2 regions of the Ectobacillus sp. genome follow, and region 1 is predicted to be linked to the other one. Evidence: riboswitches for the same ligand, from Rfam matches in the RefSeq annotation. Region 1 holds a riboswitch; the other holds the start of a gene.
What was found. A riboswitch is a leader RNA that binds a small molecule or an ion and turns the genes downstream of it on or off. The one in region 1 is predicted to bind preQ1.

Region 1 (3,969 bases):
AGAGAGGCAGAGCGACAGTGGAAATCTAGGAAAGAAAATCAACAACCTCATGGAAAAGTGAAATCATTTGCAGAACTAACCGATAACGAAAAACCGAATGAAAGAAAGCTGTAAAAAAATGAAGAAATCGTAATGTAGTATATTTACGATTTCTTCATTTTTACTACAATTGGAAAGCATAATTTGAATTTTGTACCATTATCGAGGTTGCTTAATATGTCAATGGTACCTCCCATTGCCTTTATAACACTAAATACGACCATCATTCCTAGACCAGTCCCTTTTTCTTTCGTAGAGTAAAAGGGGGACCCAAGTCGTTTTAATTGATCGTCACTCATTCCAATTCCAGTATCTTCTATTAGAAGCTCGATTTCTTGTTCATACGATTTTGTTGAAATTGTTAAAGTTCCTCCCGTAGGCATCGCCTCAATTGAGTTTTTAAGAATGTTAAGCAAACATTGATGCAGCTTTTGTTTTTCACCAAGAACGGAAGATGAATAATGAGGCGGACTATACTGAATGATGACGTTTGCAAAATTAGCCATCGGCGTAATGAGACTAAGAACACTAGCTATCTCGTGATGCAAATCTAACGTTTGCATTTTGTCAATGCTTGGCTTAGCGAATGTCAAGTAATCCGTAAGCACATGATTTGCTTGGTCAATCCCATTGATTGCTATATCTAAGTACACCTTTTGTTCTTCACGCGAGCAATTTTCCGATTGAAGAAGCTGTAAAAAACCGCGTGTGGAAGTGAGGGGATTGCGTATCTCATGTGAAATGGAAGCCGCCATTTCACCAATAAGCTGAAACTTTTCCGCGTTCATAAGTTCTTCCTGGAGTTTTACCTGAGAACGCAAAATTTCTATTAAATAGAGTATTAATATAGTTCCAAACGTACTGCAAAGTTGGTATACAATAATATAGCTCATGTATGCTTTTGGACTTACTTCGGCAATGAAAAATGGAATCCAACCTCCTGAGAATACGGCTGAGATGAAAATGGACAGTACAACTTTCTTAGAAAAGGTAGATTGGATATAAATTCGACGTGTAAATATAAGTACTATAAATAGAATGGTTGAAGCAAGTAGGGTATTATACCCGCCGATACCACCCCAAAATAAACGATATATATTCATTGCAACCCATACGATTCCTCCTGCAACAGGACCACCAATATATGTACTGCTAATTAGAACAATTTGTCTCATATCAAATCGATAGCCACTAAAGGGCTGGGCTGCAAATGTAATGCAAAGAAAGGCAGAGCATATACTTAGAATAATGAAAATGAAGGAACTAAGCTTGGGATGTTGTCTCCCTTTTTGTACCCAGAAAAGATGATATGTTAAGGTAGAAATTAAAATAATTAACATGTTCATCAGCTGGTAGACGATAAAAATCTTCAATACCTAAATCACCTCATTCTTTCAAAGAAAAAATCTTTATAGGTATATAATACTATTATTAGAAAAAAATATAAATACTATAATTTGTCCACATAAAAGTTGTACTAGATGAAGGGTCTGTTGCGGAATTTGGCTCTTTCCATTACAATACATAGGTATGAAGTGATAGTGGATTCTATCTTTTTATAAAATTGAATGGAAGAAAGTCCATGCCAAGGCATGGGAGAGGTTCGCGAACTCCCTCTATAAAAAACTAAGAAAAACAACATCCAGCGGATTTGTTTTGTTTTTTATGAAGTTCAAGAATACTCGTCTTCTAATTTTCTTAAGAGAGAAAAGGAGAATGAGTCGATGATGAAGCAAGAAAAGGCAGTTGTTGTATTTAGCGGCGGACAAGATAGTACAACATGTTTGTTTTGGGCGTTGCAACAGTTTAAGGAAGTAGAAGCGGTAACGTTTAATTATAATCAACGTCATCGTTTAGAAATTGAATGTGCAACAAATATTGCTAAGACACTGGGTGTAAAGCATACGATTCTTGATATGGGCTTGTTGAATCAGCTTGCTCCTAATGCACTAACTCGGAATGACATTGAAATTACGCAGGAAGACGGAGAACTTCCATCTACTTTTGTAGATGGACGTAATCTATTGTTTTTATCCTTTGCAGCTGTGCTAGCAAAACAGTTAGGGGCAAGACATATTATAACGGGTGTTTGTGAAACGGATTTCAGTGGGTATCCAGATTGCAGGGATGTTTTTGTGAAGTCATTAAATGTAACGCTTAATTTAGCAATGGATTATGAATTTGTCATCCATACTCCCCTTATGTGGCTAAATAAAGCACAGACGTGGAAGATGGCTGATGAACTGGGTGCTTTTGATTTTGTTCGTGAAAATACATTAACCTGCTATGAAGGAATTATCGGAGATGGATGCGGAGAATGCCCTGCATGCAAGCTTCGAAAAGCTGGTCTTGATACGTTTATCGCAGAGCGCGAAGGAGCGAATGCGTAATGGAGCATGGCTTTTTTGGTTTTCGTATTGTAGACAATTTACAAAAAATAGATGTGGATATAAAACGGTCGCAGCTAAAGTACCATGCGAAACGTGTAATGGTCAGCAAGGAATTTACATTTGACGCTGCGCATCATTTACATGCATACGAAGGAAAATGTAAAAATTTGCATGGACATACGTATAAAGTTGTATTTGGCATTAGTGCATATCCAAATGAAATCGGAATTGCCGTTGATTTTGGTGATGTAAAGAAAATTTGGAAAGAACAGATTGAAATTTATTTAGATCATCGATATGTGAATGAAACATTGCCACCGATGAATACAACAGCAGAGAACATGGTCGTTTGGATTTTTGAAAAAATGGAAGAATCTTTGGCGAACTGTGCAAAGAAATTTCGAGAAGCACGGGTAGAATTTGTGAAATTGTATGAAACACCGACTAGCTATGCCGAAATGAGACGGGAGTGGATGCTAGTTGACTAGCATTCCGGTTTTAGAAATATTTGGTCCAACCATTCAAGGAGAAGGCATGGTCGTCGGAAAAAAAACGATGTTTGTTCGAACAGCTGGATGTGATTATCATTGTGCTTGGTGCGATTCTGCTTTTACATGGGACGGGTCGGCTAAGGATCATATTAGGCAAATGAATGTAGAAGAAATTTGGGAAGAATTACAGCACTTAGGTGAGAATCGATTTTCACATGTTACAATATCGGGTGGAAATCCGGTGCTGATTCCAGCAATTGGCGAGCTGGTGTCCTTTTTGAAGGAACATCATATTCGAACCGCAATTGAAACACAAGGTAGCAGATGGCAAGAATGGCTTCTTGACATAGATGATGTAACTATCTCTCCCAAACCACCAAGTTCTCATATGGAAACGAATTTTGAAATTCTAGATATGATTGTGGAGCGGCTACGTAATCAGCATATGAGTCTTAAAGTGGTTGTGTTTAATGAAGCTGATTTTGCGTTTGCGAGAGAGGTGCATGAACGGTATTCAGACGTTCCATTTTATGTGCAGGTTGGCAATGACGATGTCTATACGGATCAGAATGCTATGCTCGTAACGAACTTGCTTCATAAATACGAATGGTTAATTAATCAAGTAATCGAATCGAATATGAATGATGTAACAGTTCTCCCGCAGCTACATGCGCTCGTGTGGGGCAATAAGCGTGGAGTATAAGGAGGAGCAGGAAACATGCCGGGACGTAAAAACGAAGAGTTAGAGGATGTAACGCTGTTAGGAAATCAACAAACAAATTATGCGTTTGATTATACACCCGAAGTTTTAGAAACGTTTGATAATCATCATCAAGGACGAGATTATTTTGTCAAATTCAATTGTCCGGAGTTTACTAGCTTGTGTCAATAAGGGCACACTTCTGTGGTGACACAGTCGCTTAAACCTCGTGAATTCAGGGAAGGAAGCGATTCTAATCCTGAGCCAAGCCCGCTTTCGGGAAGGTGCAGAGACTATCGAAATCACACAACTGTGAAGCGAGTTTGTAGCAATTGTGGAAGAGAGTAGA
Region 2 (11,310 bases), on a different contig from region 1:
GGATACATGGAGAGGATAAATGCAGTTGCATGACAGCCTGGATTTGACACCCGTTTCGATGTGGCGATTTTCTCTCTTCTATTATGTAATTCAGGTAAGCCATATACCCAGTTGTCATTTGTCCGAAACGCAGTGCTTGCATCAATAATTTTCGTATGCGGATTTGTAACAAGTGTTGCTGATTCTCTTGCCACTTCGTCCGGTAAGCAGAGAAAAGCAATATCCGCTTCATTTAATAATAGTTTTCTTGTTTCTTTATCTTTACGCTTACTCGCATCAATTTCTAGAATTGAAAGGTCATCGCGTTTTGCTAAATATTCACGGATCTTTAACCCAGTCGTTCCTTCTTGTCCGTCCACAAATACTTTATATTTCATAACAATCCCCCCTAAAAACTATCTCATATGAAATATAATACGGAATTATGAATAATAATACAATAGTGAATCTAAAACACTTCTTCCTATGGTTCAAATTCAATCCATCACTACATTGTTTTAGAAAACGTAACTATTCAAAACTTGACTAATAAAATACACGTAAGGTATAGTGAAGCAGAATGCTTGAACCAGGGAATTTTTATAAAATGAAATGTGTTAGTTTGCTAGTAATCGTTTCTTACAAATTCCAACTTGGAAAGGAAAATCATGATGAAAAAACTTCTAAATACTGCTTTTATTTACGCCATCTTAGGGCTTCTTGCCGGTCTTTACTATCGACAAATTACGGTTTCCTACAATTTCACTGGAAAAACAATGCTATCCATTCTACACACACATTTATTCGTGCTAGGCATGTTAATGTTCTTACTTGTTCTATTATTTGAAAAGAGTTTTTCATTATCTTCTAGCGATCTGTTCAATTGGTTCTATTATATATATAATATTGGTTTAGTTATTACCGTTGTAGTGATGGGTATTCATGGTACATTAACAGTTATGGGTGTAACAACAGGCGCTGCCATTGCTGGAATTGCCGGAATTGGACATATTATTCTTTCCATAGGCTTTATCCTCTTTTTTCTATGTTTAAAGGATCGTGTGAAAGCAGAAAAATAATGTAAAGCTTCCATAGAAATTTATAATGAAAACAAGGACGAATCCAAGTATAGCAATGGATTCGTCCTTGTTTTCGCATACTTTTTTATTGACGAATTCCATCATCATCCTTTACTATTAAAAATCGAGTGTGTACTTGAACGTGGTTCGCAACCCTCCCACGCTAAAAAACTAAGGAGAGAATGTAAAATGAAATTGAAAACCCTTGTTGGAAATGGAATTGTAGCAGCTTTGTATATCGCGGTTTCCGCGATTATTCAGCCATTTGGATTTACTAATATACAATTTCGAATTTCTGAGATGTTCAATCATCTCGTTGTATTTAACAAAAAGTATGTGTATGGAATTATCCTTGGTGTTTTTTTAACCAATCTATTTTTTTCTCCTATGGCCCTATATGATTTAATTTTTGGAGTTGGACAATCCATTCTTGCCCTTCTTACTACAATCGTATCGGCACGCTTCATCAAAAGTATATATAAGCGCATGATTTTTAATACACTCGTATTTACCTTTAGTATGTTTCTCATCGCAGCTGAGCTTCACTTAGCCTTACAATTGCCATTTTTATTAACATGGCTAACAACCGCAATTGGGGAATTTATTGTGATGATTGTCGGCGTACCGATTATGTATACGTTAAATAAACGAGTCGATTTTGAAAAACGTGTGTAAGAACAAACCCAAGATCCAGTACTGGATCTTGGGTTTGTTGCATTAACGTCCCCCTTTTAGCACAAAAGAGAAGGAACATGGACCTTCTCCCTCGGAGATAGTATTCAAGTATAAGCTAACCATTATGCTTCTAACGCTAGAACTGTTTCTAATAATACATTTACTCCTTTTTCACACTCTTCCCAAAGTGTCAGCTCCTCCTCACAGTGACTTTTCCCTTTAATACTTGGGACAAAAAGCATCGCTGAAGGAATAAAACTCGCAATAAACTGGGCATCATGTCCTGCGCCGCTTGCTATTCGTTTGTAAGAATAGCCTAGCAATTGGGTAGATTGTTCTAAGATATTACAAAGGTCTTTATCAAACCAAACCGTTTCTCTATCCCAAAGCTTTGTCTTTTTCACGTCACAGCCTTCCGAGCTCTGCAGACCTATTATCATTTCTTCCACTTTGCTTATGACTTCAGGATTTTTATGTCTTGCTTCCAGCGTAAAAATAACCTTATTTGGTATAACAGTATGAATATTAGGAAGAACGTTCATTCTGCCAATTGTATATACTAACTCTCGATCAAGCGTGCTAAGCTTACTACGAATTTCCGTTATCATATCATTTGCCGTAAAGAGTGCATCCTTTCTCATACTCATTGGAGTCGTTCCAGCATGATCAGATTCTCCGGTAATTTCAATTTCATAGCAGACCATACCAACTACACAATCCACTACACCAATCGAAAGTGACTCTGCTTCTAAAACTGGACCTTGCTCAATATGCATTTCGAGATAGGCGGTAGCATCCTTTAATCGATTATCACTCTCCCCTGCGTAACCACTTGCTTGCAAGGCTTGTTCAAAAGTTATACCTTCTGGATCTGTTTTTTTCATCATCACATCTTTTTCAAATTTTCCTGAAATAACTCCTGAAGCCATCATGGAAGGTTCAAATCTAGCTCCTTCTTCGTTCGTAAAATCAATAATGGTAATCGGAATCTTCGGCTTAATATTATGCTCTACAATCGTTCTTACTACTTCTAAACCAGCTACCACGCCTAATACTCCATCGAATCGGCCGCCTTTTTTTACTGAATCCAAATGCGAGCCCATCATAACAGGAGGCGCATCTTCTATTCCTGGAAGAGTTGCATAAATACAACCCATATCATCCACTTTAATGGACATACCTAGTTCCTCACAGCAAGAACAAAAATAGTCTCGTACAAGGCGGTCTTCTTCTGATAAAGAAAGTCTTGTTACACCATTGTTTTTTGTACGACCATAGTCGGCAAACCGCTCTAATTCATCCTTTAAGCGTTCCCCATTAATCAAAATCTTTTGCTGTTGCATGCAACCACCCCTTCATGTCATATATTCCATATCTTTTCTATACTAAGAAAGGCATCTTAAGTTTCAAGATGCCTTTTCTCACAGTGCGTATTACTTAAGGAGTCGGAACATTATTTAATTTTTCCTCTATTGAGAGATTACTAGTAGCTGTACGCATTAGGAATGTATACGTTACAAACCCAAAGCCGATTCCTAAAAACCATGAGTAGGTGTAAAGGACATGCAGCGCAGGAATGATTAATCCAATGAAGGAAACGAGCAAACCAACAGCTAATGCAACAAATGCTCGTGGATTCCAACCATTGTTATACGTATACTCACCTGTTTTACTATATAAGCTCCTTACATCATATTGACTACGGCGAACTAAGAAGAAATCCGCAATCATGATTCCTGCTACCGGCCCAAGTGCTCCGCCTATGGCTCCTAGAACGTTAAAGATTGTATCTGCATTATCAAACCATAGCCAAGGCATGAAAAAGATTGCAGCTACAACTGAAATGAGTCCTGCCTTCACGAAGGTTAACTTTTTAGGGAACAAGTTTACAAGATCATATGCAGGTGAAACAACATTGGCAGCTACGTTAACCGATAAAGTAGCAATAAGAAGAGCAAATGCACCTAATATTAAAACCACTGGATTTCCGAATTGTTGTAAGAGAACCACTGGATCCCAAATTGGTTTACCAAATGCAACGATTGTTCCTGAAGTTGTAATAATACTTATAATTGCAAAAATGATAGCCGTAACGGGTAATCCAATAGCCTGGCCAATCATTTGATCTTTCTGACTACGAGAGAAACGTGTAAAGTCGGGAATATTTAAAATTAATGTAGCCCATGTTCCTACAAGTCCGGTTACAGAAATTGCGAAGGTCTCCCAAAACTTTGAACCTGTTAACGTGGATGGTTCCATAAATAATGGTCCAAGTCCTTTAGATACTGAAATAGCCCAAATAACAAGTCCTAAACCTAATACAATAATTAATGGACCTGCCCACAGTTCGAAAAATTTAACACGTTCCATACCATGAGAAATAATGTATGCATGTAAAATCCAGAAAAGCGCAACTGCAATTGCCGCATTTAGCCCTAGTCCTAAAATGTTGTATTGTTCAAGAGAATTCCATCCTGGTATCAAAGCACCCAAAATAGCACCAACTGCTTTACTTCCCGCATATGCCTGAACAGAGAACCAGAAGATCGCAACGAATGCTCGAATCAGTACAGGAATATGTGCTCCCTTATAACCAAATGAGGCTCTGACTAATACAGGAAACGGCGTTCCATATTTCGCTCCAGCCACTCCATTTAACCACATTGCTATAATCAGAACGATGTTTGCTGCTATTACGGTTGCAAGCGCCTGCCAAACACTCATTCCTAATCCTATCAAACTACCTGCTGTTTCATAGGCTACGATATTATGAACCATTCCCATCCAAACAGTCGTATAGTTAATCCAATTCCAATTTCTTTTTGCTTTTGCAACAGGTGCTAAATCTTCATTATAAAGTGAGGGGTCTTTATCAACGATTTCGGTCGTATCATGTGCTAGTAAACTCAAAGTAATTCCTCCCTATTTACAATATAGATAAAATCTCACAATCATTTTCTATTATTCCTTTGTGCTAGTTGCAAATTGTAATGGCTTGCCTTCTAAAGGAGCATTAAATTTTCTACGATATTGGTATTTTCCATGACCTACCTGGCCTGTAAACGTTCCTTCATGCGCAACAATTTTTCCGCGAGATAGAACATGTGTAAGAACACCTTGGATTTTCGTTCCTTCATAGGAGTTATAATCACAGTTTGTATACTGTGTTTTTTGACTAAGCGTTCTGCTACGAGTTGGATCAACAATGACTAGATCCGCATCAGCTCCGATAGCGATTGTTCCTTTTTTCGGATATAATCCAAATATTTTTGCAGGTCCTGCACTCGTAATTTCTACAAACTTCTGCAAAGAAATTCGTTTTTCTTGAACACCATATTGAAAAGCAATCGAATAGATTTCCTCAAGTCCAGGAATTCCATTTGGAATTTTAGCAAAGCTTTCCTTCCCTAATGACTTCTGCCCATCAAAGAAGAAAGGACAATGATCGGATGCTAACGTAGAAAGGACTCCTGTTTGTATTCCTTTCCATAGGGCATCTTGATTATGCTTTTTTCGTAGCGGCGGAGAACATACATATTTTGCCCCTTCAAAATCTGGCAACTCTAAGTAACTTTCGTCTAATGCTAAGTACTGAGGACATGTCTCACCAAAAGCGAGTACCCCTCTTTTCTTCGCTCTTTCAATTTGATCAAGCGCTTCTTTGCACGTTACATGGACAATGTATACAGGCGCTTTCGCAACCTCAGCAATTGACAATGCACGCCCTGTTGCCTCTCCCTCTAGTTCTGGGGGACGTGTGTAGGCATGGTAAATAGGTTCCGTTTTCCCTTGAGCCAGGCTATCTGCTACCATTTCGTCAATGATGTCACCATTTTCAGCGTGAACATTGGTAACAATACCTAGTTCACCTGCTCGCTTCATAATTTTATACATTTCCAAATCATTAACCATTAGTTCGCCCTTATAAGCCATAAATAGCTTAATAGAGGTCACACCTTCTTCGTTAGCCAATATCGGCAGTTCTTCCAAATAACTGTCCTTATAACCATTTATAATAGTATGAAAGCCGTAATCAATCGCAGATAATTTCGCCTTGTCCTTCCATTCATGTAGATTTTCTACGAGGGTTTGATCTTTCCCTGGACTTGTGAAATTAATCACAGTTGTAATTCCCCCAACTGCGGCAGCCTTCGTTCCACTCTCAAAATCGTCTGCTGTTCCCGTATTTTGAAATGGCCATGCTAAGTGAGTGTGAACATCAATCCCGCCAGGAAAAACATAATTTCCATCCGCATAGATTACTTCATCCTCCATTGTCGGATGAATCGTATCAGCAATTTCTACAATCGTTTCACCGTTAATTCGAATATCTGCCTTATATACATCAGCAGCAGTTACAATAATTCCGTTTTTGATAATCATCTGCTTCAAGATAAGATTCCTCCTCTTCAAATCACTTCACATATAAATGAACTTATTTCACTTACTTGTGTTAACGAGACTGACATCTTTCCCTCCATTTCCACTATGGTTTCTTGTTTAATAGGTACATTTTATTCCATAACATGTATGTTGTATCAGTTTATGTAAGATAATCTCACCTAAATTTTAGAATGTTCTGATTATTATGTTTGATCCACGGCATTAGATTCCATATTGTTATGATGAAATAGTGAATTTTTATTTGTTCATCTATACAAGGATTAATCTTTTATGTTACCTTTTATAAGGATAATCTTGGGACAGGGGCATACGATTATGTTACTCTTTAAAAAATTACAAAAACAATTACTACTCAATTACATCATAGGCTCTATACTCGCCGTTGTTGGTGTAGGCAGTGTCTTTATTTTTCATACTCTTCATCTTTCACAAAATGAAAATTACATTTTGTTGTTCATTATGCTTGTTTCCATGTTATCGATGTATACTTTTGAATATATTGTCTATAAACATCATATTAATCCGATTAAGGTTGCCCTCCTAAGTCCTACTCCTTCACTAGACGTCATAAAGCAAGCCTTCACAACTGCACATCGGCTACCAACATTAACCGTACGACGCATTTTGCTTCCACATTTGTTTGGACTATCCGTTCCAGCATCTATTTTAGCGTTTTACTTTGTGCAAACGGGTCAATTACACCTACCCTATTATTACATTGGGTTAGCATGTATAGGCGCTATTTTGGTTGCTACACTCCACGCTTTAATTGAGTTTTTTCTAACAGAGCGGATTCTTCATTCACTAATCAGGCATCTTAACCATCTAGCGAAAGATTTATATAATGAATATTTCGAAATTGATAAACATGAATTCATAAGCATTCGAAAGAAGCTTTTACTAAGTTCTGCATTTATTGCTGTTTTTCCGGTCTTGTTATATACGCTTGCCTCTACTGTCCAATTAAGTCAGCATACATCCGATAACCTCGATGGGTATTGGAGTTGGTCCGTAATTATTCTTGTTATGATCGTAGCCCTGTCTGCTCTTTGCAGTATTCTATTATATGAAAATATAAAAAAACCTATATATGTATTAGAACAAAACATTTTACAAGTTAGAAGAGGAAAGCTGCAGCCTATCGACAATACCTATTCAGATGAATTTGCATATGTTATTTCAGGATTTAATAATATGATACAAGGCATCCAGAAGCGAGATAATCAAAAACATATGCTTATCGAAAGCTTCTTCACCGTATTTGCGGCCACATTAGATGCACGTGACCCCTATACAGCTGGACATTCGATTCGAGTAGCTGAATATACGGTAAAACTAGCGAAAGCAGCACATTTAGATCCATTACAAATCGAGTTATTGCGAAAATCCGCCCTGCTTCACGATATTGGGAAAATTGGAATTAAAGATGCAGTGTTACTTAAGGAAGGAAAACTAACAGACGAGGAGTTCGACCAAATTAAACAGCATCCTGTGATTGGTGCACACATATTAGAACAAATTAATCTACCAATTGAGTTACAACCACTTCTCCCAGGTGTAAAATATCATCATGAACGATACGACGGGAAGGGATATCCAGAAGGACTAAGCGGAGAAAATATACCGCTATTTGGCAGAATAATGGCTGTTGCCGATGCATACGATGCTATGACATCCAATCGCCCCTACCGTAATGGAATGCCTTGCGATAAAGCGCTAAGCATTATTTATTCTGGAAAAGGAACGCAGTGGGATCCGTATTATGCAGGATTATTTGTTCAGCTAATGCAAGATGAGAGTCTTGAGAATCCCGCAACTAATGACAGACTCCCCCCTGTGTGTGAGCCTTCCCATTCAGAAAATCTGTAATGGGGAAGCTCCCCTCAATAGCTACCATTATATGGGAGCTATTGAGGGGAAAGGGAAGAAGAATCCAAGTCTGCATTTATACGCTCGGCAAATAAAATAATTTTATCCTCGGAAACGGTTGACACATCGTTTCCTATTTCTTCATTTGAAAGATTCATTTCGGTTTTCGCAACAATCTTCACCATAAGCTTTTCCATTAAGTTCAAATTATTCCACCGAATCTCGCCTCCAAACTGTTCCACGGCTACTGCGTGTGCTACAAGTACGGAAGGAAAGGCTACCTGAAGCTGAATCTGCGCTTTTTCCTCTTTCATCATAGAGCAAAGAAAGAGTCCTACTCGTTTCGTAAGTAACACGGGAAGATTCTCTCGGCAAAAACTACTTATCTCTTGTTGAATCGTTCCCCCATATACCGATCCTCCTATAATAATCGTTTCAAAGGATGTTAAATCAAGTACGGTTTCATTATGATACTTTACTATCGTTACTTCCCCATGTACCTTTTCACCCAAACTTAAACTGCACCGTTCTGTACATCCATGCTTAGATCCATATAGAATCAGTGTTTTCATATGAATTCTCCTTTTCATTCATTTAAGTTGTCAAATAAAGACGTATCCATCTATATTCCGTTCATATAATTCGGATTATGTAAAGAACCTTGGTCTGAACATCCTATTTGAATCTACTACTATTTAATTAAACTGTAACATCTCCCACTCTATTACATAATGAACGTTTCTTACTTTTCCGTGAACGGAACAAATGAATCAGCCTATCTGCTTTTGAGAATGTTTTTCAATAATTTGTAACATTTTGTCAACATGATTGTAACAGATGGGACATCCTACCATTATTTTTTGGAATATACTAAAAGGGAAGAAGTGATAGAACATAACTTCTTCACTATCTCAAAAAAGAGGTGTATGAAAATGGTCGTTCAATTCCTTCGTAACAATAAGTATTCAGCTATTTTAATATTGGTATTACGTTTATATGTAGGATACGAATGGATTACATCTGGGTACGAAAAATTAACTGGGGGTTTTGATGCAAGCGGTTTCTTAAAGGGAGGCATTGCGAAAGCTACTGGCGCACATCCTGCTGTACAGGCTTGGTGGGCAAGCTTCCTAACACATTTTGCATTACCGAATGTTGGCTTATTTAACTTCTTAGTACCATGGGGAGAATTATTAGTAGGATTAGGACTTATTATCGGTTTCCTACCAAGAACTGCCGTATTCTTTGGTATGGTTATGAACTTTGCTTATCTGTTTAGTGGTACAACGAGTACAAATCCACAATTAGTACTTCTTTCTATGTTTATCTTATTAGCTGGTGCTAATGCTGGAAAATGGGGCGTTGATGGCTTACTTAACCATTATAATATTCATATATTCCCTAAATTTCCAAGTGCACCAAATACTCCTCATTCCGATGGTACAAAAAAGGTAGCTTAACAAGCAATCTAATGAATATAAATAATGAGAAAACACCTTCAAATGTGAAGGTGTTTTCTCATTATTTTGCCAAAAGCAGTGTATGTAATTCAGCAACACTCGTTGCAATATAGGATGGAGCAGCTGCTGTTAATTCTTCTAACGTACCATACCCATACGTTACCGCCACCGAGGATATATGGTTTTCATTCGCTCCAACTATATCGTATTTTCTATCTCCAATCATCACAATTGATTCAGGGTCCAAATGATACTTTTGAATAATATGTGCAATCACTTCAGCCTTCAAAGTACGAGTCCCATCTAAATTACTTCCAATCACATCATCAAACAATGAATCCATTTGAAAATATTTAAGAATACTGGTCGCAAATTCTGTAGGCTTAGATGTTGCTACAAATACTTTCTTCCCCTGTTGTTTTATGTCCCTTACTAATTCCCGAAATCCAGGATACAGTTCATTTTCAAACATACCTTGCTTCGTAAAATATTCCCGGTAGTACCGTATTGCTTCCTTACATTGCTCATCGGAAAATCCGTAGAATTCAGAAAATGAATCCTTTAAAGGCGGGCCAATAAATAGTTCTAGCTTTTCGGTGTCACTCTCTGTAATTCCCATCTTATGTAACGCATATTGAATAGAAGTAACAATCCCAACTTTCGGATCCGAAATAGTGCCGTCTAAATCCAAAAGTATAACATCAAAATGATTCATTTTTCTTCCTCTTTCCATACCCATCATGTTTTCTTACTATACTAACAAATTCATATGGGTTTCGGAACAAAAAGAATAGGTGACTACTTCTCATCCTCTTCTTCGTTACTTTTTGGTGAAATCTCTTCGGATGCCTCCATATTTAGTGATTCGAATCGAAATGGCTGTTTTCTCTTTTCTACTGCTTTGACTTTCATGACCCCATACACAGCCGTATAAAAAACAAGTAAGGCTAGTCCTGCTACTAGCCCTGTTCCTTGTTCAGGCACTAACGGCATACTTGCTACAATAGCTACCAAACTGATTAATGTAAACCAGGAGGAAAAAGGATAACCAGGCACTTGGCACATAGTTTCACTCGTACACTGTCTATTCTTGCGAAGTTTCAAGTGAGAGGCAATAATCACGATATATGTAAACAAAAGTGAAAATCCTCCTGCGCTCACTAAAAACAAATATACCTGCTTTGGAAGTAGTAGCCCGAGCCCAAGTCCTGCAAGCATCGCTGCACCTGAAACGAGAATCCCCTTGTATGGTATATTTCCCCTTCCCTCTAACCATGAGGGAGCATGTCCTTCTGCCGCCAGTGAACGCAGCATTCTAGCCAGTCCAAATGTCGAAGCAATCATTGTAGACAAAATGGCAGTCACTAACACAATCGTAATGACATTTCCGGCAAAGCCGAGCCCATGACTCGTAAGCGCTACTACAAATGGACTCGCATCCCCTGTTAGATTTCTTGCTGGAACGAGTGGCAACAAAACCATAATAGATGCGAGATACAACCCGATTAAACCAAATACCGTAAAACGAATCGCCCGCGGCACGGTAACCTTAGGATTGCGCGCTTCAGATGCGGCTAGTCCAATCACTTCAAACCCTGCATAGATAAACATTACAATTAGCATACTTCCGGCAATACCACCTATACCATTTGGAAGCAGCGGCTCATTCAGAATAGCGCCTGCACCTATGTTTGTTCGATTCCAGCCCGTAATTAATGCTGCGCCAAGAATAACAAAGCCAACAATAGCAAACAACTTTACCGCAGCAAGTGCACTTTCTAGCTTTCCGAGACGCTCCGTTCCAATGAGATTCAAAAGTGTTACCCCGATGATTATGATGGCAC

Region 2: it holds a riboswitch for preQ1, as region 1 does, so the genes downstream of both, AC11ZT_RS12795 (QueT transporter family protein) here and queC (7-cyano-7-deazaguanine synthase QueC) in region 1, are expected to answer to the same signal.

The regions. Positions count from the first base shown of each region.
Region 1 covers NZ_JBXKMX010000249.1:111-4,079, reverse strand. The annotation lists gene AC11ZT_RS11545 (DUF6254 family protein) at 1-114, shown strand, start outside; gene AC11ZT_RS11540 (ATP-binding protein) at 144-1,379, opposite strand; PreQ1 riboswitch class I at 1,632-1,675, shown strand; gene queC (7-cyano-7-deazaguanine synthase QueC) at 1,767-2,429, shown strand; gene queD (6-carboxytetrahydropterin synthase QueD) at 2,429-2,917, shown strand; gene queE (7-carboxy-7-deazaguanine synthase QueE) at 2,910-3,623, shown strand; partial or broken gene AC11ZT_RS11520 (preQ(1) synthase) at 3,639-3,806, shown strand.
Region 2 covers NZ_JBXKMX010000279.1:1,014-12,323, reverse strand. The annotation lists gene argC (N-acetyl-gamma-glutamyl-phosphate reductase) at 1-377, opposite strand, end outside; gene AC11ZT_RS12800 (DUF2871 family protein) at 648-1,058, shown strand; PreQ1 riboswitch class I at 1,195-1,239, shown strand; gene AC11ZT_RS12795 (QueT transporter family protein) at 1,248-1,733, shown strand; gene AC11ZT_RS12790 (allantoate amidohydrolase) at 1,856-3,076, opposite strand; gene AC11ZT_RS12785 (NCS1 family nucleobase:cation symporter-1) at 3,171-4,643, opposite strand; gene hydA (dihydropyrimidinase) at 4,695-6,116, opposite strand; gene AC11ZT_RS12775 (HD-GYP domain-containing protein) at 6,453-8,006, shown strand; gene AC11ZT_RS12770 (flavodoxin domain-containing protein) at 8,045-8,578, opposite strand; gene AC11ZT_RS12765 (DoxX family protein) at 8,939-9,466, shown strand; gene AC11ZT_RS12760 (HAD family hydrolase) at 9,528-10,181, opposite strand; gene AC11ZT_RS12755 (amino acid permease) at 10,265-11,310, opposite strand, start outside.